DNA from 3 places in the Paenibacillus salivarius genome. Region 2 is predicted to be linked to each of the others. Evidence: riboswitches for the same ligand, from Rfam matches in the RefSeq annotation. Region 2 holds a riboswitch; each other region holds the start of a gene.
The links. A riboswitch is a leader RNA that binds a small molecule or an ion and turns the genes downstream of it on or off. The one in region 2 is predicted to bind cobalamin.

Region 1 (3,127 bases), 2.2 Mb from region 2:
CCCGTTCCGGAACGCGTTCCCTGTTAAAATGAGCGAGTTTTTCAAGCAGGTGCACATCCTGGATCAATACGGGACCGCGGCCTCCCGCCGTGATCGAATTTTGGTTGTCTCCGACCGGAGCGCCGGAACTGGTAGTTAAATAGTTGTTATTTTTATTCATAAAATCACCTCGAAAAATATAATGGCATCACTGTTTTTATACATATGATCTCGATATGACAACTTTACCAAAGGGTTAAGATTATTGTCATGAAGCCCGAATGAATGGTAGATGAAAACTAAATGAAGGAAGGTACATCGTGTAAAAAATAGTAGTTTTATAGGAGAAATTGTAGTATCATGGAGAACGGTTCATAGGAGAATTTTACCATAGAGGAGGAGTATTTCATGGAACCGAATGTACAACAAGGATATCCGCAGGTGCAAGGAGCGCCCGTAGTCAGCCTGAAAGATTGGATGATTACGATCCTGCTGATGGCGATTCCGGTCGTAAACCTGATCATGCTGTTCGTATGGGCTTTCGGAGGCGGAACGAATCCGAGCAAATCGAACTTTGCCAAGGCATCGTTGATCTGGGCATTGATCGGTATCGTTATCTATGTCATTTTCTTTGTTCTTATCATTGGGGCAATTTCGTCTTCCATGTAAGATTGTCGATCATTTGGCAGTTAATCTGGCCGTTAACTGCAAGAAAGAGACCGCTTCGTTCGTCGGGGCGGTCTTTTCTGTGCGCTAAAATTGTTGTAAGTTCACGGTTTTTAACCTATAATCCTATACAGAAGTAAGCCTAAAACCAGCGAATATTTTACCCGTAGGTCCTGAAACTCTCCTTTGCGGCGGGTTTCGGGTTAAAAGGGAAGCCGGTGCAAATCCGGCACGGTCCCGCCACTGTATTCAGGGACGAGCCCATGCATGCCACTGTCATACGTCAAAGTATGATGGGAAGGCGGGCTTTCGTCGCAACCTGTTAGTCAGGAGACCTGCCCACGGGAAGATTAGACGGTCCTTCGAGGAAAGGATAACGATCTGCTTAGAAGAAGGAATCTGCCCCGGCAACGGGACCTCCAAGAAATTCCAGGTTCCCGGTATATCTTTGTAGACGTAACCCATCCTATTCAGGATGGGTTTTCTTGCGGACATAAGCGTTTCGCTCGTTTCAGGCGTTTTATTACCAGATCAGATATTCAAAAGGAGAGGGACACATGAAGAAATGGAGTAAAATTTGGGGGATTTGGCTGCTTGCGCTGTTGCTGCTCGTCACCGCGGGTTGCGGTGCGAACAACTCGAATAAAGCGGCGAATGAAGGCAACAACGCGAATCAGGCGGTACAAGAACAGGGGCAAGACACCAACGGGGCTTCCAATGCGGACCAACAGCTAAGTACGGTTTACCCGCTAACCGTAACGGATGCCTTCGGAACGGAATTCACGTTTGAATCGGCTCCGCAACGGATTGTATCGTTGGCTCCATCCGAGACGGAAGGCTTGTTTGCTCTCGGACTGGACGAGCAGGTTGTCGGCGTTTCGGATAACGATGATTACCCGGAAGCCGTAAAGGACAAGCCGAGAATGGGCGGATTCCAAGTCAACGTGGAAGCGGTCGTGGCCGCTCAGCCGGATCTCGTGCTTGCGGGCAGTCTTATCGGTGAAGATACGGTAAAAAGCCTGACTGATTTGGGATTGAAAGTATATCGTTCCAATCCGAAAACGGTCGATCAGGTGATCGAGAATATTCAAACGGTCGGGAAGATCACGGATCACCAGCAGCAAGCGGCAGAGGTAACCGAACAAATGAAAGCCGAGCTTGCGAAAGTCACCGAAGCCGTCAAAACTTTGCCTGCCGATCAAAAGAAAAAAGTATACATTGAATTTTCCCCGGGCTGGACGGTCGGCAAGGGTGAGTTCATGGATGAAATGATCACCTTGGCCGGCGGAGAAAATGTCGCAAGCGACATAACGGGCTGGAGCGAAATTAATGAAGAAAATATCATCAAGGCGAACCCGGACGTAATTCTGTACGCCAAGAGCGTCATTGACGAAAACAACCGGACTTTGGCCGAAATTATCAAGTCCCGCGGCGGATGGGATCAAATCACGGCGGTGAAGGAAGACCGCATCGTGGCGCTGGACGACAACCTGCTCAGCCGTCCGGGTCCTCGCGTGACCCAAGGCCTGATTGAGGTGGCAAAAGCGATTTATCCGGATCTGATTCAGGAATGAGAACCAAACTGGCAGGGTACGGATTAATCGGCCTGGGATTGCTTATTGTTACGCTGCTGATCTGCATCGGGTTCGGTTCCGTACATTTGCCTGCAGGTGAAATCGCCAGAATCATCCTGCACCGCCTTCCATGGATCGGAAACCTCATTGAACCCGACTGGAGCGTCGCCTCCGAACAAATCGTCATGAAGGTGCGGCTTCCGCGGGTGCTGCTCGGTTTGCTGGTCGGAGCTTCGCTTGCCGTAGCGGGATCGGCGTTTCAGGGCGTGCTGCGCAATCCCCTCGCCGATCCGTTTACGCTCGGCGTATCTTCAGGATCGGCGGTCGGTGCGGCTGTACTGATCTTTTTCGGCTGGCAGTTTTCGCTGGCCGGTATTTTCACCCTTCCGATGGTCGCTTTTCTTGCCGGAGCCACGACATTGTGGATCGTCATGCGGCTAGCGAGGGAGAACGGAAAAATCCCGATCGAAAGCCTCATTTTATCGGGCGTGGTGATGCAATCTTTTCTCGGGGCCGTCGTCTCTTTCCTAACGGCGATGTCCAGGGATACCGTGAACGAAATACTTTTTTGGACAATGGGAAGCCTGAGTCTGCGCGGATGGTCGTATACGGCCATCCTGTTTCCGTATTTGGCGCTGGGCACCCTGTTCCTGTGGAGCCGGGCACGCTCGCTGAACCTGCTGGCCTTGGGCGAACGCGAGGCGGCTCATACCGGGCTTCATGTCGAAAGGACGAAGTTAACCGTACTTATTGTGGCAACGCTGATGACTGCGGCGGCGGTGTCCGTGTCCGGGGTCGTCGGTTTTGTCGGACTCGTCATTCCGCATATAATCCGGTTAATCACGGGCCCGGACTACCGGTTGATCATCCCGCTTTCCGCACTGGGCGGAGGCACATTCATGATGTAC
Region 2 (3,127 bases):
TCGGATGGTGCATCATCGCTTTGTATCCGCTAACCTGTACGGCGCTAACGCTTGTCACGGACCTTATAACACCTCAAATTCCGTTTTTATACTTTTAACGATTGCCACGAGCCTTATTTCGCTAATTCCACCACACTAGCCGCCCTTTTAGCTATATAAGCTCTTCTGCAAGCGTTAAATTTGCGAAAACGTGAATTCACCCTATTTAACGCCTCTGGCAAGCGTTACCCTCCATAGAAGCAGCGGAAGAAGCTTGGCGCACCGTTTTGTCGCTGCCGAACCGCATGGGATTACCGCGTTGTTGCCGCCAGGTAACATGTTGTATCACTTGGCTGCCACCAGGCATCATGTTATAACCCTTGGCTACCACTTAATAATATGTTGTATCGCTTTGTTGACGTCAGACATGTTGTACTGCTTTGTTGGCGTAGGTAACATGTTGTACTGCTTGGCTGCCGCCAGGCAACTTGTTGTACCGCTTTGCTGTCCCCAAGCAGCATAGTGCACCTCTATGCATTCGTCGTGTCGCATGGTGCATCATCGCCCTGCTTCTGTAGCACGGATGGTGCATCATCGCTTTGTATCCGCTAACCTGTACGGCGCTAACGCTTGTCACGGACCTTATAACACCTCAAATTCCGTTTTTACACTTTTAACGATTGCCATGAGCCTTATTTCGCTTATTCCACCACACTAGCTGCCCTTTTTGCTATATAAGCTCTTCTGCAAGCGTTAAATTTGCGAAAACGTGAATTCACCCTATTTAACGCCTCTGGCAAGCGTTACTCTCCATAGAAGCAGCGGAAGCAGCGGAAGCAGCTTGGCGCACCGCTTTGTCGCTGCCGAACCGCATGGGATTACCGCGTTGTTGCTGCCAGGTAACATGTTGTACTGCTTGGCTACCGCCAGGCAACTTGTTGTATCACTTGGCTGCCGCCAGGCAATGTTGTACCCTTTGCCGCCCCAAGCAGCATAGTGCACCGCTGCATCCGTCGTGCTGCACCATGGTACATCATCGCTTTGCTCCCACCTAACTATATTCCTAACGGTTGCCACAGCCGTTAAATGGCCTCAATCACCTTCCTTCCCTTCTTAACGGTTGCCACGGCCCTTATTCGCCGCTCAAGGTCCGCTAACCCGCCCTTTTAGCTCAATTAGGCTCCCGGACAACCGTTAGTTCTGAAAACATGCGAGTTCTTCCCAATTAACGCCTCAGGCAACCGTTACAGTCCACGAAATAGATACTACCGAGACGCCGCCACACTCATCCAAAATCCCATCTCCCCCCCTCTCCGCCTTCCCGGACATTCACAAAAAATTTTCAAATCCCGCTTGTCCAATCCCCGCCTGCTTTCACTCGATTTTCATTCTTTTCATCCGCCTATTTCGCGCAAGTCCCATTTACAAACACTAGATATTGGGTTAATGTATTATCAACACAACAAAATATAGTGTAAACGGGTGCTTCGACGGAAAAAGCCCGCCGGAGCTTAAAAGGGAAAGCGGTGCAAGTCCGCTGCGGTCCCGCCACTGTCATCGTCACGTGCGATGCGACACGATCCGAATCGTGTCATCCGCACATTTTGCCGGCATATCGCCACTGCAGAACCAACCCTGTCCTGCGGGAAGGCGCCGGGAAAATCACGAGAGCCAGGAGACCTGCCCGTTTGGAAGACACCGCGCTAACCTGCGAGGTACAGGGAGGTGTCCGCTTGCAGCTTATCCATAGCTTTGTTTTTGACAGCATGACGACTCCCTTTCTATAGCTATCATTGCGACGCATTCGGGCATTTTCGACCTGGGCCGGGTTGGGAGTGCTTTTTATATGGATTAATTCACTAGTGTTCGGGGAGGAAAACATGCAATGACGCTGTTGAATCGAATCGATGAATGGACGGAAAACGAAACGGAGACGAGTATGGAGAAGAGCACGGACCAAACCCAGGGGAGGATGCCTGCAACGGAAACAAATACAGACTCCATCCTTAGGGAAGTGATCCGCCTCGGCGAGGAAATCGTGGCCAGTTCGAACCTGGAGGTCCTGCGCGAAAACGCCAACCTGAACGGGGAAAGCTTCTCCGGCAAAATGAGCAAATTCGGTAGCGAGTACGCCAAGTGGTACGCAAACCACTTCGTCATGCCGCCTCGGCTCGTACAGGCGATCAAAGACAATGTCGTTTACGTGCACGATCTGGACCAGTATGCCATCGGTACGACCAACTGCATTTTCATCCCGTTTGATAAGCTGCTTCGCGAAGGCTTCAACACCGGCAACGGCAGCGTCCGGCCGCCGAAGTCGATCATGACGGCGATGGCTCTGGTCGCGATTATTTTCCAATCCCAGCAAAACTCGCAATACGGCGGCGTATCGGCCAACAAGCTGGATTTCGACCTCGCCCCTTACGTGGCCAAGTCGTTTGCCAAATATTTTCTCAAAGGGCTGGAGTATTTTGAAGAGGCGGACGGTACGCTGTTCGCTGATGAAGAAATCAACATGAGCCGCAACGATCTTCAAGCCGAATATCCAAAAGCTTTTACATATGCGTTAAAAGAAACCGAGAGCGAAACGCTGCAAGCCGCGGAAAGCCTGATCCACAATCTGAACACGATGTCGAGCCGCGCGGGCGGTCAAATCCCGTTCACGAGCATCAACTACGGCACCTGCACTTCGCCGGAAGGCCAGCTCGTGATCCGTTCGCTCCTGACGGCAACGATGCAAGGCCTCGGCAGCGGGGAAACGCCGATTTTTCCGATTCAGATTTTCAAATGCAAGCAAGGCGTTAACCAAAATCCGGGCGAGCCTAACTATCATCTGTTCGTGAAGGCGGCGGAATGCTCCGCGAAGCGCCTGTATCCGAATTTTGCGAATCTGGATGCGCCGCTAAACCTGATGTATTACGATCCGGCCGATCCGGATACGGAATTCGCCACGATGGGCTGCCGCACCCGGGTCGTCGCCGACCGGTTCGGACGCAACCATTTGTCCGGGAAAGGCAACCTTTCCTTTAATACGCTGAACCTGGTCAAGCTCGGGCTGGAGCACGGGATCGCCTTGGGACACCGGCGGGAAGCCGATGAAGCGGGTTTCTACCGGGAGTTGGACCGCTATATGGACATCGCGCTGGAA
Region 3 (3,127 bases), 630 kb from region 2:
AGCTTTTTCGCTTTTGCGGTCTTCGGCGAGTAGTCGGTTTCGAGATAGCGGTCGAAGTACGTGCCGTTCGCGTAGTCGGAAGCTTCGAAGCCCATGAAGGTCACGCCGCGTTCCTTGGCGATCATCATCGAGCGCTCCAGGCTGTAGAAATTCATCATCATGAAGAACGTTTCCGCAAAATCCCTGGCTTCCTCGCTCTCGTAAGGAATCCCGTTTTTCGCCAGATAGCCGTGCAGGTTCATGACGCCGAGACCGACGGAATGAAGCTCCGAATTTGCTTTTCTTACGCCTGGCGCATTATCGATGTTCATCATGTCGGACACCGCGGTGAGCATGTCCATGCCCGTATGGACGGACTCGCGAAGCTTGCGGTGTTCCATGACGTTCACGATGTTCAGGGAACCCAAGTTGCAGCTGATATCGCGGCGGATTTCATCCGGCTGATCGTAATCGTTGATCGTGGACGTTTCCTGCAATTGAAAAATTTCCGTGCACAGGTTGGACATTTTGATATTGCCGATGGCTTTCAGCGCATGCTGACGGTTCGCGTTCGAGCGGTAAATGATGTAGGGATATCCGCTCTCCAGCTGAATAATCGCGATTTTCGTCAACATGTCGCGGGCGCTCATGACTTTCGTTTTGCGCACTGCGGGGTTGGCGAGCAGTTCCTCATACATCGTATCGATATCGAGATCATCGAGATGTTGCCCGTATGCCTTATAGACGGAGTAAGGGGCAAACGCGTACAGATCCTCATTGCGCTCCGCGAGATCGAAAAATTTGTTCGGGCAAATGAGTCCGATGGACAGCGATTGCAGACGGGATTTTTCATCGGCATTGATCTTTTTGCTATCGAGCAGCTCATTGGCATCCCAGTGGAAAATATTGATATACACGGCACCCGCGCCTTTTCGCTGACCCAATTGATTCACGTAAGAGAACGTATCCTCAAGAATCTTCGCCACGGGCATGATGCCGCTGGAGGCGTTCGCAATGCCTTTGATTTCTTCGTTTCTCGCGCGGAGCTTGCTCAAATTCAAGGCGATGCCTCCGCCAAGCTTGGACAATTGCATCGAGGTCGAGATGTTGTAGTTGATGCTGTTCAGCGAGTCGTCAAGCTCGAGCAGGTAACAAGATACCATTTCTCCGCGGCGGGCTTTTCCGGCATTCAAAAAAGTAGGCGTCGCAGGCTGGTAACGCTGTTCGATCATGGCGACGGCGTACTCCTTCGCCTTTTCGAAATCCCCTCGTCCGAGGAAGAGGGCAACGATCACGATCCGGTCCCGGTACGTCTCCAAATATCGGGTTTTGTCATTGGTTTTCAGCGCGTAATCCCGATAAAATTTGGAAATGGCCATATAGGATTTAAAATCGAAGGGGATGCCCTCAACCCGTTCGCTGATTTCCTTGACTTGCTCCATGGTGTATTCCGCGAGCACATCATAGTAATAGTTGTGATCGATCAGATACCGAATCCGTTCCTCCACGCCGGAAAAAGCCATCAGCTGCTGCTCCACTTCTTCCTTAAACGCCTGCACGGCCTGCAGGTCCTTCTCCAGATCGAAGAATCCGTCCTCTCTCCGGGACATGATCTCATTGTTTAACTCGATATGCTTCAAGTGAATTCATCCTCTCTTGGAAGTTGGCGACGTCGGTAGGGGTGCCGCTGAGCTCAAATTTATATAGGACGGGCACATTATACTGGGAGGCGATCCGGTCCGCGCTAACAGCGAAGCATTGGCCCCAATTGCGGTTGCCGGAAGCGGCCACGGCCTGCAATTGCCCGTGATTTCTGGCGAGGAATTTCTGTACCTTCTCCGGAACCTGACCGAAGCCTGTCGTGTAAGTAATCAACACATAAGGCGTATCGAGGCTCATTTCCTCGTCAATTTGAATGCATTCGGCATCCGCATCCAGCTTTTGAATGAATCGTTTGACGTTACCGGTTTTCGAATCGTATGCAATGACCATCGTTTCACACCCTCAGCCGAAATTCTGTTTTTCTCCATAAAAAAAGGTATTTTTATCTCCCGGTAAACGGGCAGCAAAAATACCTCAGCTTATTCAATAACCTGATGTAAGACACTGCCTATTTCCCGTAGGCGATATTCGTGCGAAAGAAACAGGCAGGTCTCCTGGCTTCAGACTCATCATCCTCTCCAACCTTCCCGAACAAGGAGCCGTTCAGTGGTTATTATCGGAGAGCACTCTTCTGTTACAGTGGCGGGACCGCGACGGAATTGCACCGAACTTCCCTTTTAAACCTTGTCTATGAACAAAGTACCTGTTTCCACAATATGTAGTTGTCGTATTGCGACTATATCCCAATATATAGTGAGGTGTCAAGCTGCTTAACAGAATGATCACATAAAAATACTACAAAAAATCCGCCTCATAGGCTCTCTTTCGACCCTTGAGGCGGCTTCGTTTAAGGGCGTTCCGGCTCTTTAAAAACCGATTACGCTTTGATATACATTTTGTCGTAATATTCTTCCAGCATCCGCTTGGTCGCGAACGCTTCGCGCGTCGTCTCGATGCTCTTGCGCATCATTTCCACCCATTTGTCGCGGTTGTCGTAATACGTTGGCAGCACCCGGTTCAGCAGGGTATCGTACAGGGCTTCGCTGTCATGGCGGTCAAGGACTTCAAAATCGGTCGTCTCGAAGCCGCCGCCGATTTGCCAGCCGTTCTCGCCGTCGATGCACGCCTCCGGCCACCAGCCGTCCAGGATCGAGCAGTTGAGTACGCCGTTCATCGCCGCTTTCATCCCGGAAGTGCCGCTCGCTTCAAGCGGCCTGCGCGGATTGTTCAGCCAAATGTCCGAACCGCGGGTCAGCATGGCGCCGATCGTCATATCGTAGTTTTCCAGGAATACGACGCTCTTCGGATATCTCTTCATCATGGCGACCAAATTGCTCACGATCCGTTTGCCGGTATCGTCCAGCGGATGCGCCTTGCCGGAGAAAACAATCTGGATTTTGCCCGATTTCAGGTAAGGCTCGATGACCTCCGGTTTGGAAAAAATAAGGTCGCTTCGTTTGTAAGGAGCCGCCCGGCGGGAAAATCCGATCAGCAAATGGTCCTCGTTCAGCCGGACCCCAGACCGGTCTTCGATAAAATCGATCAG

Region 1: linked by a shared signal. The riboswitch ahead of ACSFXJ_RS18975 (ABC transporter substrate-binding protein) and the one ahead of ACSFXJ_RS03070 (anaerobic ribonucleoside triphosphate reductase) in region 2 are both predicted to bind cobalamin.
Region 3: linked by a shared signal. The riboswitch ahead of nrdI (class Ib ribonucleoside-diphosphate reductase assembly flavoprotein NrdI) and the one ahead of ACSFXJ_RS03070 (anaerobic ribonucleoside triphosphate reductase) in region 2 are both predicted to bind cobalamin.

The regions. Positions count from the first base shown of each region.
Region 1 is NZ_CP195592.1:4,107,328-4,110,454, reverse strand. It holds gene katA (catalase KatA) at 1-160, opposite strand, end outside; gene ACSFXJ_RS18980 (hypothetical protein) at 388-648, shown strand; cobalamin riboswitch at 797-1,002, shown strand; gene ACSFXJ_RS18975 (ABC transporter substrate-binding protein) at 1,203-2,219, shown strand; gene ACSFXJ_RS18970 (FecCD family ABC transporter permease) at 2,216-3,127, shown strand, end outside.
Region 2 is NZ_CP195592.1:686,226-689,352, reverse strand. It holds gene ACSFXJ_RS03075 (hypothetical protein) at 760-981, opposite strand; cobalamin riboswitch at 1,443-1,681, shown strand; gene ACSFXJ_RS03070 (anaerobic ribonucleoside triphosphate reductase) at 1,952-3,127, shown strand, end outside.
Region 3 is NZ_CP195592.1:1,315,403-1,318,529, forward strand. It holds gene nrdE (class 1b ribonucleoside-diphosphate reductase subunit alpha) at 1-1,619, opposite strand, end outside; gene nrdI (class Ib ribonucleoside-diphosphate reductase assembly flavoprotein NrdI) at 1,594-1,971, opposite strand; cobalamin riboswitch at 2,109-2,303, opposite strand; gene glgP (alpha-glucan family phosphorylase) at 2,459-3,127, opposite strand, start outside.